2 regions of the Methylibium sp. genome follow, and region 2 is predicted to be linked to the other one. Evidence: predicted binding sites of a transcription regulator. Region 2 holds the regulator's gene; the other holds the start of a gene.

Region 1 (5,136 bases), 1.6 Mb from region 2:
CCAGGATCTGTACTACCGGCTCAACGTGATCCAGATCCGCGTGCCGCCGCTGCGAGAGCGGCTCGAGGACCTGCCGGCGATCTGCGAGCGGGTGCTCGAGCGCATTGCTGCCGACGCCGGCGTCAGCCCGCCGCCACGGCTGACGCGTGAAGCGCTGGCCTATCTGCTGCGCTATCCCTTCGGCGGCAATGTGCGCGAGCTCGAGAACCTGCTGCACCGCGCCGTCGCCTTGTGCGATGGCGACCTGATCGACGTGGGTGACCTCGACCTGCCCGAGGCGGCGTTCAGCGACAGCGGGCGTGCCGAGCTGGCGGCACTGCAGGCCGAGGCCGCGCCGCCGAGCATGGTCGATGTGCCGCCGAGCGCGGCCCCGGCGCCGCTGCCGGACGACCTCGCGGCCTTTCTCGACGGGGTCGAGCGTGACATCCTCGTGCGCGCGCTCGAACGCTACCGGTTCAACCGGACGGCGGCGGGTGCCAGTCTCGGTCTGTCCTTGCGGCAGATGCGTTATCGCATGGCCCGTCTCGGCGTGATGGTGGCCGAGCACGGCGTGTCGGTCGGCGTCGGTGGTGAGGAAGCCGACGGCGAGGTCCCCGCGGATTCGGCGCGGCCGTGACGCTGAACGCGTTGCACTGGCACGGCGGCTGGTGGTCGGCGGCGCGCCGCGTCGATTCACCCAATCACGGTCCGCGGCCGCAGGACGTGGAGGTCACGCTCGCACTGATCCACTCGATCAGCCTGCCGCCCGGGACGTACGGCGGCGACGCGATCGAGCGACTGTTCACCAACACGCTCGACTGGGATGCCCATCCGTATTTCCAGCAGATCCGCGGGCTCGAGGTGTCATCGCATTTCGTGATCCGGCGTGACGGCGAGTTGCTGCAGTTCGTGCCGACGACACAGCGTGCCTGGCACGCCGGACGCTCGGTGTGGCAGGGCCGCGAGAACTGCAACGACTACTCGATCGGCATCGAACTCGAAGGGCTCGAAGGCGACCCCTTCGAGTCGCCGCAGTACGAGCAGCTGGCCGTGCTGCTGCATGAGCTCGCGCAGCGGCACCCGCTGTGCGACGTGGCCGGTCACGAACATGTCGCTCCCGGCCGCAAGCTCGATCCCGGTGCGGGTTTCGACTGGGTGCGGTTGCAGGCCCTGACGGCATGGCCGGATCGGTGTTTTCCCAAGGGTGCGCTGGCCACGCGCTGAAGCGGCCGCCGCGCCGCACGGCGGCGAGGCAGATTTCGTGCGGGCTTGCGGGCCGTTTGTGGCGTTTGCTCAAGCGCGGCGCGGTCGTCGCGGGCACGAGCGAGCGTTGATGCGGCCTGCCTGCGAAGCACCAATCGGCCTCCTCCCGTTTCAAGTCGTGACACGCTACATATAGTGCTTGTAGAGGCGCAATGCCCTAGATATAGTGTGCCGATGCCTTCCCGTCTTGCCTGAGCCGAGCACGTTCCGGGGTCTCCTTCGCGTGAACATCGACCTCGTTGCCGCCCTGCCGGGGCGGCGTCGCAGAGCCCGGCGCTTCGTCCGCAGCGCCGTTCCGGCGGATGGCATGACACGGGGTGTCCTGTCCGGGACGCGTCGGCTCCGAGAGGGCTGAACCCGGGCGACGTGGCGGGGCCGAACCGTGTTCCGTCTGTCCACCGCGAATACCGTCATTTCACAAGAACCGAAAGGGAATCCATGCAATCAGTCACCTCCAGCGCTCCGGCTGCCGCCCTTCCCAGCGGTGCTCTCGCCGCCCCTGCCTCTTCGCGCGCTGCCACAGGCAGCTCGGCCTATGCGGGTTACCAGATCATCCGGCGCAACGGAGCGGTGGTGGCGTTCGAGCCGAACAAGATTGCCGTTGCGCTGATGAAGGCGTTTCTGGCGGTGCACGGCACCCAGGGGGCGGCGTCGGCGAGCGTGCGAGAGATGGTCGATGGCCTGACGGAATCGGTGGTGCGTGCACTGTTGCGGTCGCGCCCGGGGGGCGGCACCTTCCACATCGAAGACATCCAGGACGCCGTCGAACTCGGGCTGATGCGCGGGGGGCATCACGAGATCGCGCGGGCCTACGTGCTGTACCGCGAGCGTCGCGCGCAGGAGCGTGCGAAGCAGGGCGCTGCCCCGGCCGCGCCGACCCCTGCGCTGCACGTGATCGATGGCGGCCAGCGCGTTCCGCTCGACACCGCCCGGCTGCGCGCGCTGGTCGAGTCGGCCTGTGCGAACCTCGGCGCCGAAGTGCAGGCGGGGCCGATCCTCGCCGAGACGCAGCGCAACCTGTACGACGGCGTGCCGATCGACGAGGTCTACAAGGCGGCGATCCTGGCGGCCCGCACGCTGATCGAGAAGGACCCGGCCTACACGCGCGCGACCGCACGATTGCTGCTGCACACGATCCGCCGCGAGATCCTCGGCGGCGAGGTTCTGCACGAAGAGATGCGCCAGCGCTACGCAGACTACTTCCCGGGCTTCATCAAGCAGGGCGTGGAAGCCGAACTGCTCGACGAGCGGCTGATGCAGTACGACCTGCGCCGGCTCGGTGAAGCGCTCGAGGCGGACCGCGACCTGCAGTTCGACTACCTCGGCCTGCAGACGCTGTACGACCGCTACTTCCTGCACGTGCGCAAGGCCCGCATCGAGCTGCCGCAGGCCTTCTTCATGCGCGTGGCGATGGGTCTCGCTCTCAACGAGGTCGACCGCGAAGCGCGTGCGATCGAGTTCTACGAGGTGCTCTCCAGCTTCGACTTCATGTCGAGCACGCCGACGCTGTTCAACAGCGGCACGCGCCGCTCGCAGCTGTCGAGCTGCTACCTGACGACCGTGGCCGACGACCTCGACGGCATCTACGAGGCGATCAAGGAGAACGCACTGCTCTCCAAGTTCGCCGGCGGCCTGGGCAACGACTGGACGCCGGTGCGTGCGCTGGGCAGCCACATCAAGGGCACGAACGGCGAGTCGCAGGGGGTCGTCCCGTTCCTGAAGGTTGTCAACGACACGGCCGTGGCGGTCAACCAGGGCGGCAAGCGCAAGGGCGCGGTCTGCGCCTACCTGGAGACCTGGCACCTCGACATCGAGGAGTTCCTGGAACTGCGCAAGAACACCGGTGACGATCGCCGCCGCACGCACGACATGAACACCGCGAACTGGGTGCCCGACCTGTTCATGCGGCGCGTGATGGAAGGCGGCGACTGGACGCTGTTTTCGCCCAGCACCTGCCCCGACCTGCACGACAAGTTCGGTGCGGCCTTCGAGCAGGCCTACACCGCCTACGAGCACAAGGTCGATCGCGGCGAGATCGAGCTCTACAAGCGCGTGCCGGCCAAGGACCTGTGGCGCAAGATGCTGTCGATGCTGTTCGAGACCGGCCACCCCTGGATCACGTTCAAGGACGCCTGCAACGTCCGCTCGCCGCAGCAGCACGTTGGCGTGGTGCACTCGTCGAACCTGTGCACCGAGATCACGCTGAACACCAACGGCGGCGAGATCGCGGTTTGCAACCTGGGCTCGGTCAACCTCGCCCAGCACCTGGTGCGTGGTGCCGAAGGCCTCGAGATCGACCACGCCAAGCTGAGGAAGACCGTGTCGACGGCAATGCGCATGCTCGACAACGTGATCGACATCAACTACTACGCGGTCAAGAAGGCGCGCGACTCCAACCTGCGCCACCGCCCGGTCGGACTGGGCGTGATGGGCTTCCAGGACAGCCTCTACCAGCTGCGCATCGCTTACGCGTCGCAGCAGGCGGTCGAGTACGCCGACCAGTCGATGGAGGCGGTGTGCTACCACGCCTACTGGGCCTCGACCGAGCTGGCCGAGGAGCGCGGCCGCTACTCCAGCTACAAGGGCTCGCTGTGGGATCGCGGCATCCTGCCGCTCGACAGCCTGGACCTGCTGGCGAAAGAGCGCGGCGGCTACGTGGAAGTCGACCGCTCCACCACGCTCGACTGGGATGCGCTGCGTGCGCGCATCCAGCAGCACGGCATGCGCAACTCCAACTGCGTGGCGATCGCGCCGACGGCGACCATCTCCAACATCATCGGCGTGGACGCCTCGATCGAGCCGTCGTTCAGCAACCTCTCGGTCAAGTCCAACCTGTCGGGGGAGTTCACCATCATCAACGAGTACCTGGTGCGCGACCTGAAGAAGCTGGGTCTGTGGGACGACGTGATGGTGATGGACCTGAAGCACTTCGACGGATCGCTGCGCCGCATCGATCGCGTGCCCGAGGATCTGAAGTCGCTCTATGCCACGGCGTTCGAGGTCGAGCCGATGTGGCTGGTCGAGGCCGCGTCGCGGCGCCAGAAGTGGATCGACCAGGCGCAGAGCCTGAACATCTACATGGCAGGCGCCTCCGGCAAGAAGCTCGACGACACCTACAAGCTCGCATGGCAGCGTGGCCTGAAGACCACCTACTACCTGCGCACTGTCGGTGCCACGCACGCCGAGAAGTCGACGGTGAAGGCCGGCCAGATGAATGCGGTGTCGAGCGGCAGCAGCGGCATCGATGCCGTCTCGGCGGCGGCGAAGTCGCAGGTCGAAGCGACACGCAATGCACCAGCGACCGACGTGAAGTTCTGCGCGATCGACGACCCGACGTGCGAGGCATGTCAGTGATTCGCTAGCGCGCCATGCGGTCGTGCGAGCTCGCTGGCGATGCACGACCGCAACAACTTCAGCGCCGCGATGTCAACAAGTGCTTGGTGTTTGAACACAACACTCCGATAATTCACTTCACAGGAAGTACACCATGCTGGTTTGGGAAGACGACGCTCGTTCCGCCTCCACTGCGACGCATCACACCCCGCCCTCATCGCTGCGCGATGCACGGGCCACAGACTCGTCATCCCTGATTTCCTCCATGCCTTCAGTGCCGGTCGCGTCGATGTTCGATGCGCCGCCGGTCGCTGTCGCGACGCCTGCGACGGGCGGTGCTCGCCGCGTCAACGTCGCCGACAAGCGCATCATCAACGGCCAGACCGATGTGAATCAGCTGGTGCCGTTCAAGTACAAGTGGGCGTGGGAGAAGTACCTCGCTACCTGTGCGAACCACTGGATGCCGCAAGAGGTCAACATGTCGCGCGACATCGCGACCTGGAAGGATCCCAATGGTCTTTCCGAAGACGAGCGCCGCATCATCAAGCGCAATCTCGGCTT
Region 2 (5,136 bases):
CGTGGCGGCCGGGCGCAATGTCGCGGTGACCGCACCGCTGATCGTGCCGCCGGCGGCCGTGCCGGTGGTGGCGCCTGCCGAAGCCACTGCCCCCGCCGCACCGGACGGAACCACTGAAGAACGGCACGCCGCAGCCCAGCAGCTGGCCCTGCGCTGACGCATTACGGCACGCCGATGCCGGAGCGCCGCACAGCGCTCCGGTAAACTGCTTTCGCAGCGTGACTGGCGATAAGGCCCCTTCGGGCCGAGGTGGTCGACCACCGGGGAGCGCTGCCGGAAGTTCTGTACAGATCCGTTCCGCCGTTCGCCTGGGCAGCCCTCGGTTGCGCCCGTGTTCCGGGTGCCACGCGCCAGGGGGTCCCTCCTGATCGATGAGAACCGCCACCATGTTCGATCGCCAGCAATCCACCGTCGCGAATATCGACGCCGAAATCTGGTCGGCCATCCAGGCCGAGAACCGACGCCAGGAAGAGCACATCGAGCTCATCGCGTCCGAGAACTACGCCAGCCCGGCCGTGATGGCTGCCCAGGGCACCCAGCTGACCAACAAGTACGCCGAAGGTTACCCGGGCAAGCGCTACTACGGTGGCTGCGAGTATGTCGACATCGTCGAGCAGCTCGCGATCGACCGCCTGAAGCAGCTCTACGGCGCCGCTTTCGCCAACGTGCAGCCGAACTCCGGCTCGCAGGCCAACCAGGGCGTGTTCTTCGCCTTGCTGCAGCCTGGCGACACCATCATGGGCATGAGCCTGGCCGAAGGCGGTCACCTGACCCACGGCATGGCCCTGAACATGAGCGGCAAGTGGTTCAAGGTCGTGAGCTACGGGCTGAACGCCAAGGAAGAGATCGACTACGACGCGATGGAGCGGCTGGCCCGCGAGCACAAGCCCAAGCTCATCATCGCCGGCGCCTCGGCCTACGCACTGCGCATCGACTTCGAGCGCTTCGCCAAGGTGGCCAAGGCCGTCGGGGCCTACTTCATGGTCGACATGGCGCACTACGCCGGCCTGATCGCCGCGGGCGTCTACCCGAACCCGGTGCCGCACGCCGACGTGGTGACCTCGACCACCCACAAGAGCCTGCGCGGCCCGCGCGGCGGCATCATCCTGGCGAACGACGAGGACATCGCCAAGAAGATCAACAGCGCGATCTTCCCCGGTCTGCAGGGCGGCCCGCTGATGCACGTGATCGCCGCCAAGGCGGTCGCCTTCAAGGAGGCCCTGCAGCCCGAGTTCAAGGCCTACCAGCAGCAGGTCGTCAAGAACGCCGATGCGCTGGCGCGCACCTTGGCCGAACGCGGGCTGCGCATCGTGTCGGGTCGCACCGAAAGCCACGTCATGCTGGTCGACCTGCGCCCCAAGGGGCTGACGGGCAAGGAGGCCGAAGCCATCCTCGGCCAGGCGCACATGACCTGCAACAAGAACGGCATCCCGAACGATCCGCAAAAACCGATGGTGACCAGCGGCATCCGCCTGGGCAGCCCGGCGATGACGACGCGCGGCTTCGGGGAGAAGCAGGCCGTGCAGACCGCGCACCTGATCGCCGACGTGCTGGACCGACCGCACGACGAGGCCAATCTCGCGGCCGTGCGTGCCAAGGTGGCGGTGCTGACCCGCGAGTTTCCGGTCTACCGCTGAGCATGCGCGTCCCCACGCAGGCGACGGCACCCTGGCACTGCCCCCCGGGGCCGGCCTGTGCGGGGCCCGGCTCTGGCCTGAGCCTGCCGGGGCGGACGTAAGTGCGCTGTCCGTTCTGCGGTCACGAGGACACCCAGGTCGCCGAGACCCGGGAGTCCGACGAGGGCGACGTCATCCGTCGCCGCCGGCGTTGTCCCGCCTGCGACAAGCGCTTCACCACCTACGAGCGCGCCGAACTGGCGATGCCGGCCATCGTCAAGAAGGACGGCAGCCGCAGTGAGTTCGACCGCGGCAAGATCCGCGCTTCGATGATGCTGGCGCTGCGCAAGCGGCCGGTGAGCATCGATCAGGTCGATGCGGCCCTCGGTCGCATCGAGGAGAAGATGCTCGCGACGGCAGCCAACGAGGTGCCTTCCGCGAAGATCGGCGAGATGGTGATGCGCGAGCTGAAGAAGCTCGACAAGGTGGCCTATGTGCGCTTCGCTTCGGTGTATCGCAGTTTCGAGGGCGTCGACGAGTTCAGCCGGCTCATCAAGGACATCTGAGCCGCCTCGGCTGTCACCGGCTCCGCTGCGGCCGCCCCGGCCCGACCCTCCAGCCCTCCCCCTTCGACTCCCCCGTCAGGGCGAAGCGACGCATGCGCTTCGGGCTTAGATTGGCCCCCATCGTCACCACGACGGCTCGGGAGGGATTCCATGCGACAGCGGCAACGAGGCTTCACCCTCGTCGAAGCGGGTGCCACGCTTTCGATCCTGGCGATCGTCGCGACGCTCGCCCTCCCCGGCTTTCAAGACCTGCTGCAACACCGCCACACCGAGGGCGTGGCCAGCGAACTCGCCACGGATCTGCAGTTCCTGCGCTCCGAGGCCGTCGCCCGCAACCAGGCGCTGCGCGCGAGCTTCGTCACGCTGCCGGACGGCGGCACTTGCTACGTGCTGCACACGGGCGCGGCGTCGGCCTGCGGTTGCCAGGCCGACGGCAGCCCGTCGTGCACCGGCGAAGCCCAGCAGATCAAGACCGTGCTGCTGCCGGCCGGGAGTCGTGCCAGCGTGCAGGCCAACGTGGGCTCCATCGTCTACGAGCCGCGGCACGGCACCAGCACGCCGGCGGCCACGATCCGGGTCACCGGTCTCGACGGTCGCACGGTGCACCACGTGGTGAACATCATGGGCCGGGTGCGCTCGTGTTCGCCCCGTGCCGAGTTCAGCGGCTACCGCGCCTGCTGAGCCATGGCACAGCGCGCAGGCGGCCGGGCCGGCGGCTTCAGTCTGGTCGAGCTGATGATGGCGCTGGCCATCGTCGGCATCCTGGCCGTGGTCACCTACCCCGCCTTCATGGCTCAGCTGCACAAGAGCCGCCGGCTCGATGCCATCGCTGCGCTGGCACAGGTGCAGCAGGCGCAGGAGCGCTGGCGAGCGAACAACACCACCTACGCCGGCAGTCTCGCCGCGCTGGGCCTGTCGCCCCCCGGCTCGGGCCGCTACCGTGTCGCGATCTCCGACAGTGCCGCTCACGGCTACACCGCCACGGCCAGCGCCGCCGAGTCGCAGGCGTCCGACACCCTGTGCTCGAGCCTGAGCGTGACCCTGAGCGGCGGCAACACGACCTACTCGTCCACCGGCTCCGCGGCGGCCGGCACCTGCTGGAATCGCTGAGCCCTGGCGCCGCCGCCACGCTCGTTGAACTGCCATGTCGATACCAACACCGCTTGCACGCCAACGGGGGCTCTCGCTGGTCGAATTGCTGATCGGCTGCGCGGTGGCGCTCTTCATCGTCAGCGGCGCCCTCAAGCTGTTCGTCGATCACCTGCGCGACAGCCGCCGGCTGCTGCTGGAGGCTCGCGTTCACCAGGACATGCGGGCCGCCAGCGATCTGATCGCGCGCGACCTGCGCCGCGCCGGCTACTGGCAGGCTGCGCCGGGCGGTGGGCTCAATCCCTACCGGCTGATCGCTCCGGCCGGCAGCACCGCGACAGCAACCGTGACCTACAGCTTCTCGCGCGACGCGATCGAGAACGACACGGTCGATGCCGCCGAATCCACCGGCTTTCGGCTGGCCACCGACACGCTGCAGACCTTGAACGGCGGCAGCTGGCAGGCCGTGACGGATCCGGGCACCGTGCGCGTCGTGCGCTTCTCGGTCACGCCGCAGATCATGACGGTGCCGCTGGGGCAGTTCTGCTTGCCCGCCTGCGCCGCCGGCAGCGCGGGGTGCCCCGCACTGCACGTCCGCAGCTACCTGATCGAATTGCGCGGCCAGTCGGCCACCGATCCGGGCGTGGTGCGCGAGATCCGCGAATCGGTGCACGTGCGCAACGACGAACTGTCGATCGCCGCCTGCCCTGCGTCGACCACATGAGGCCCAGCGCCGCACGCCAGCGTGGCGCCGCGGCGCTCGCGGTGGCGATGATCCTGCTGCTGGCGATGACCATCATGGCGGCCTTCGAGAACCGCGGCCTGGTCTTCGAGCAGCGCACTTCGGCCAACCAGTACCGCTCGACACGGGCCTTCGAGCTGGCCGAGGCGGGCCTCGAGTGGGCCCAGGCGCTGCTCAACGAAGGCCGCCACCTCGATGCGCGCTGCCGGCCGACCGAAGGCCAGCCCACCTCGTTCCGCGACCGCTATGCGCCGATGTCGGCTGACCTGGGGTTCGTGCCGGTCACGACGCTGCGCCCCGGTTGCAGCCTGGGTGCCGAGGGCCTGTCGTGCAGCTGCCCGGCCCCGGGCGGACCGACCGCCCTGGAGGGCGACGATCCCAGCTTCACGATCGAGTTCGCCGCCGTGCCCGGAGATCCGCAAAGCCTGCGGCTCACCGTGCGCGGCTGCTCCAGCCGCGGCACGCAGTGCGTGCCGGGATCCGGGCCAGGGCCCTCCGACGCCACGGCCGTCGCGCAAATCGTGCTGAAGCTGCGCCCGGCGTTGAGAACCCTCCCGGTCGCCGCGCTCACCGCCGGCGGCAGCGCCACGCTCGACGGCTGGCAGCTGGCGAACCTCGATCACGCCACTCACGGGCTCGCCATCGACGCCGGCGGCGACATCGTGGTCACCGGCAACGGGGCACTAACGACCCTGCCCGGCAGCCCAGTCGAGAACGCGCTCGTCAAGCACGACGAGGCCTTGGCAGGCCTGGCGTCGGCTGACGCCACCGGCGATGCATTCTTCGCGGCGCTCTTCGGCAGCGACACGGCCCGGTTCGCATCGGCTGCCACCACCAGGCGCCTCTCGGGGTGCACCGCCGTGTCCTGCGGCACGGCGATGCTGTCCGCGCATGCCGAGGGTCACACCACCTTCTTCGTCGACGGCGACCTGCAGCTCGATGCCGCTGGCTGGCCGGACGGTTCGGTTGGCAGCGCAGACCGGCCGCTGATCGTGATCGTCGCGGGCCAGCTGCGCTTCAACGGCAGCTTTCCTGCGTACGGACTGCTCTATGCGCAGGCCGCCGACTTCAGCCCCGGCGGCGACATCGACCTGCAGGGCGCCCTGGTCGCGCGCGGCAGCAT

What was found. Region 2 encodes NrdR, which represses ribonucleotide reductase genes. Its sites were predicted from a motif close to CACNANATNTNGTG; they were not measured.
Region 1: the regulator NrdR is predicted to act here: its motif matches at 1,398-1,411, upstream of ACQY9S_RS13565 (ribonucleoside-diphosphate reductase subunit alpha).

Annotation. Positions count from the first base shown of each region.
Region 1 is NZ_OZ257250.1:2,908,793-2,913,928, reverse strand. Features, by position in the region: gene ACQY9S_RS13575 (sigma-54-dependent transcriptional regulator) at 1-616, shown strand, start outside; gene ampD (1,6-anhydro-N-acetylmuramyl-L-alanine amidase AmpD) at 613-1,203, shown strand; gene ACQY9S_RS13565 (ribonucleoside-diphosphate reductase subunit alpha) at 1,681-4,596, shown strand; gene ACQY9S_RS13560 (ribonucleotide-diphosphate reductase subunit beta) at 4,730-5,136, shown strand, end outside.
Region 2 is NZ_OZ257250.1:23,783-28,918, reverse strand. Features, by position in the region: gene ACQY9S_RS00145 (transglycosylase SLT domain-containing protein) at 1-157, shown strand, start outside; ZMP/ZTP riboswitch at 209-321, shown strand; gene glyA (serine hydroxymethyltransferase) at 387-1,637, shown strand; gene nrdR (transcriptional regulator NrdR) at 1,739-2,182, shown strand; gene ACQY9S_RS00130 (GspH/FimT family pseudopilin) at 2,333-2,863, shown strand; gene ACQY9S_RS00125 (type IV pilin protein) at 2,867-3,292, shown strand; gene ACQY9S_RS00120 (PilW family protein) at 3,327-3,995, shown strand; gene ACQY9S_RS00115 (pilus assembly PilX family protein) at 3,992-5,136, shown strand, end outside.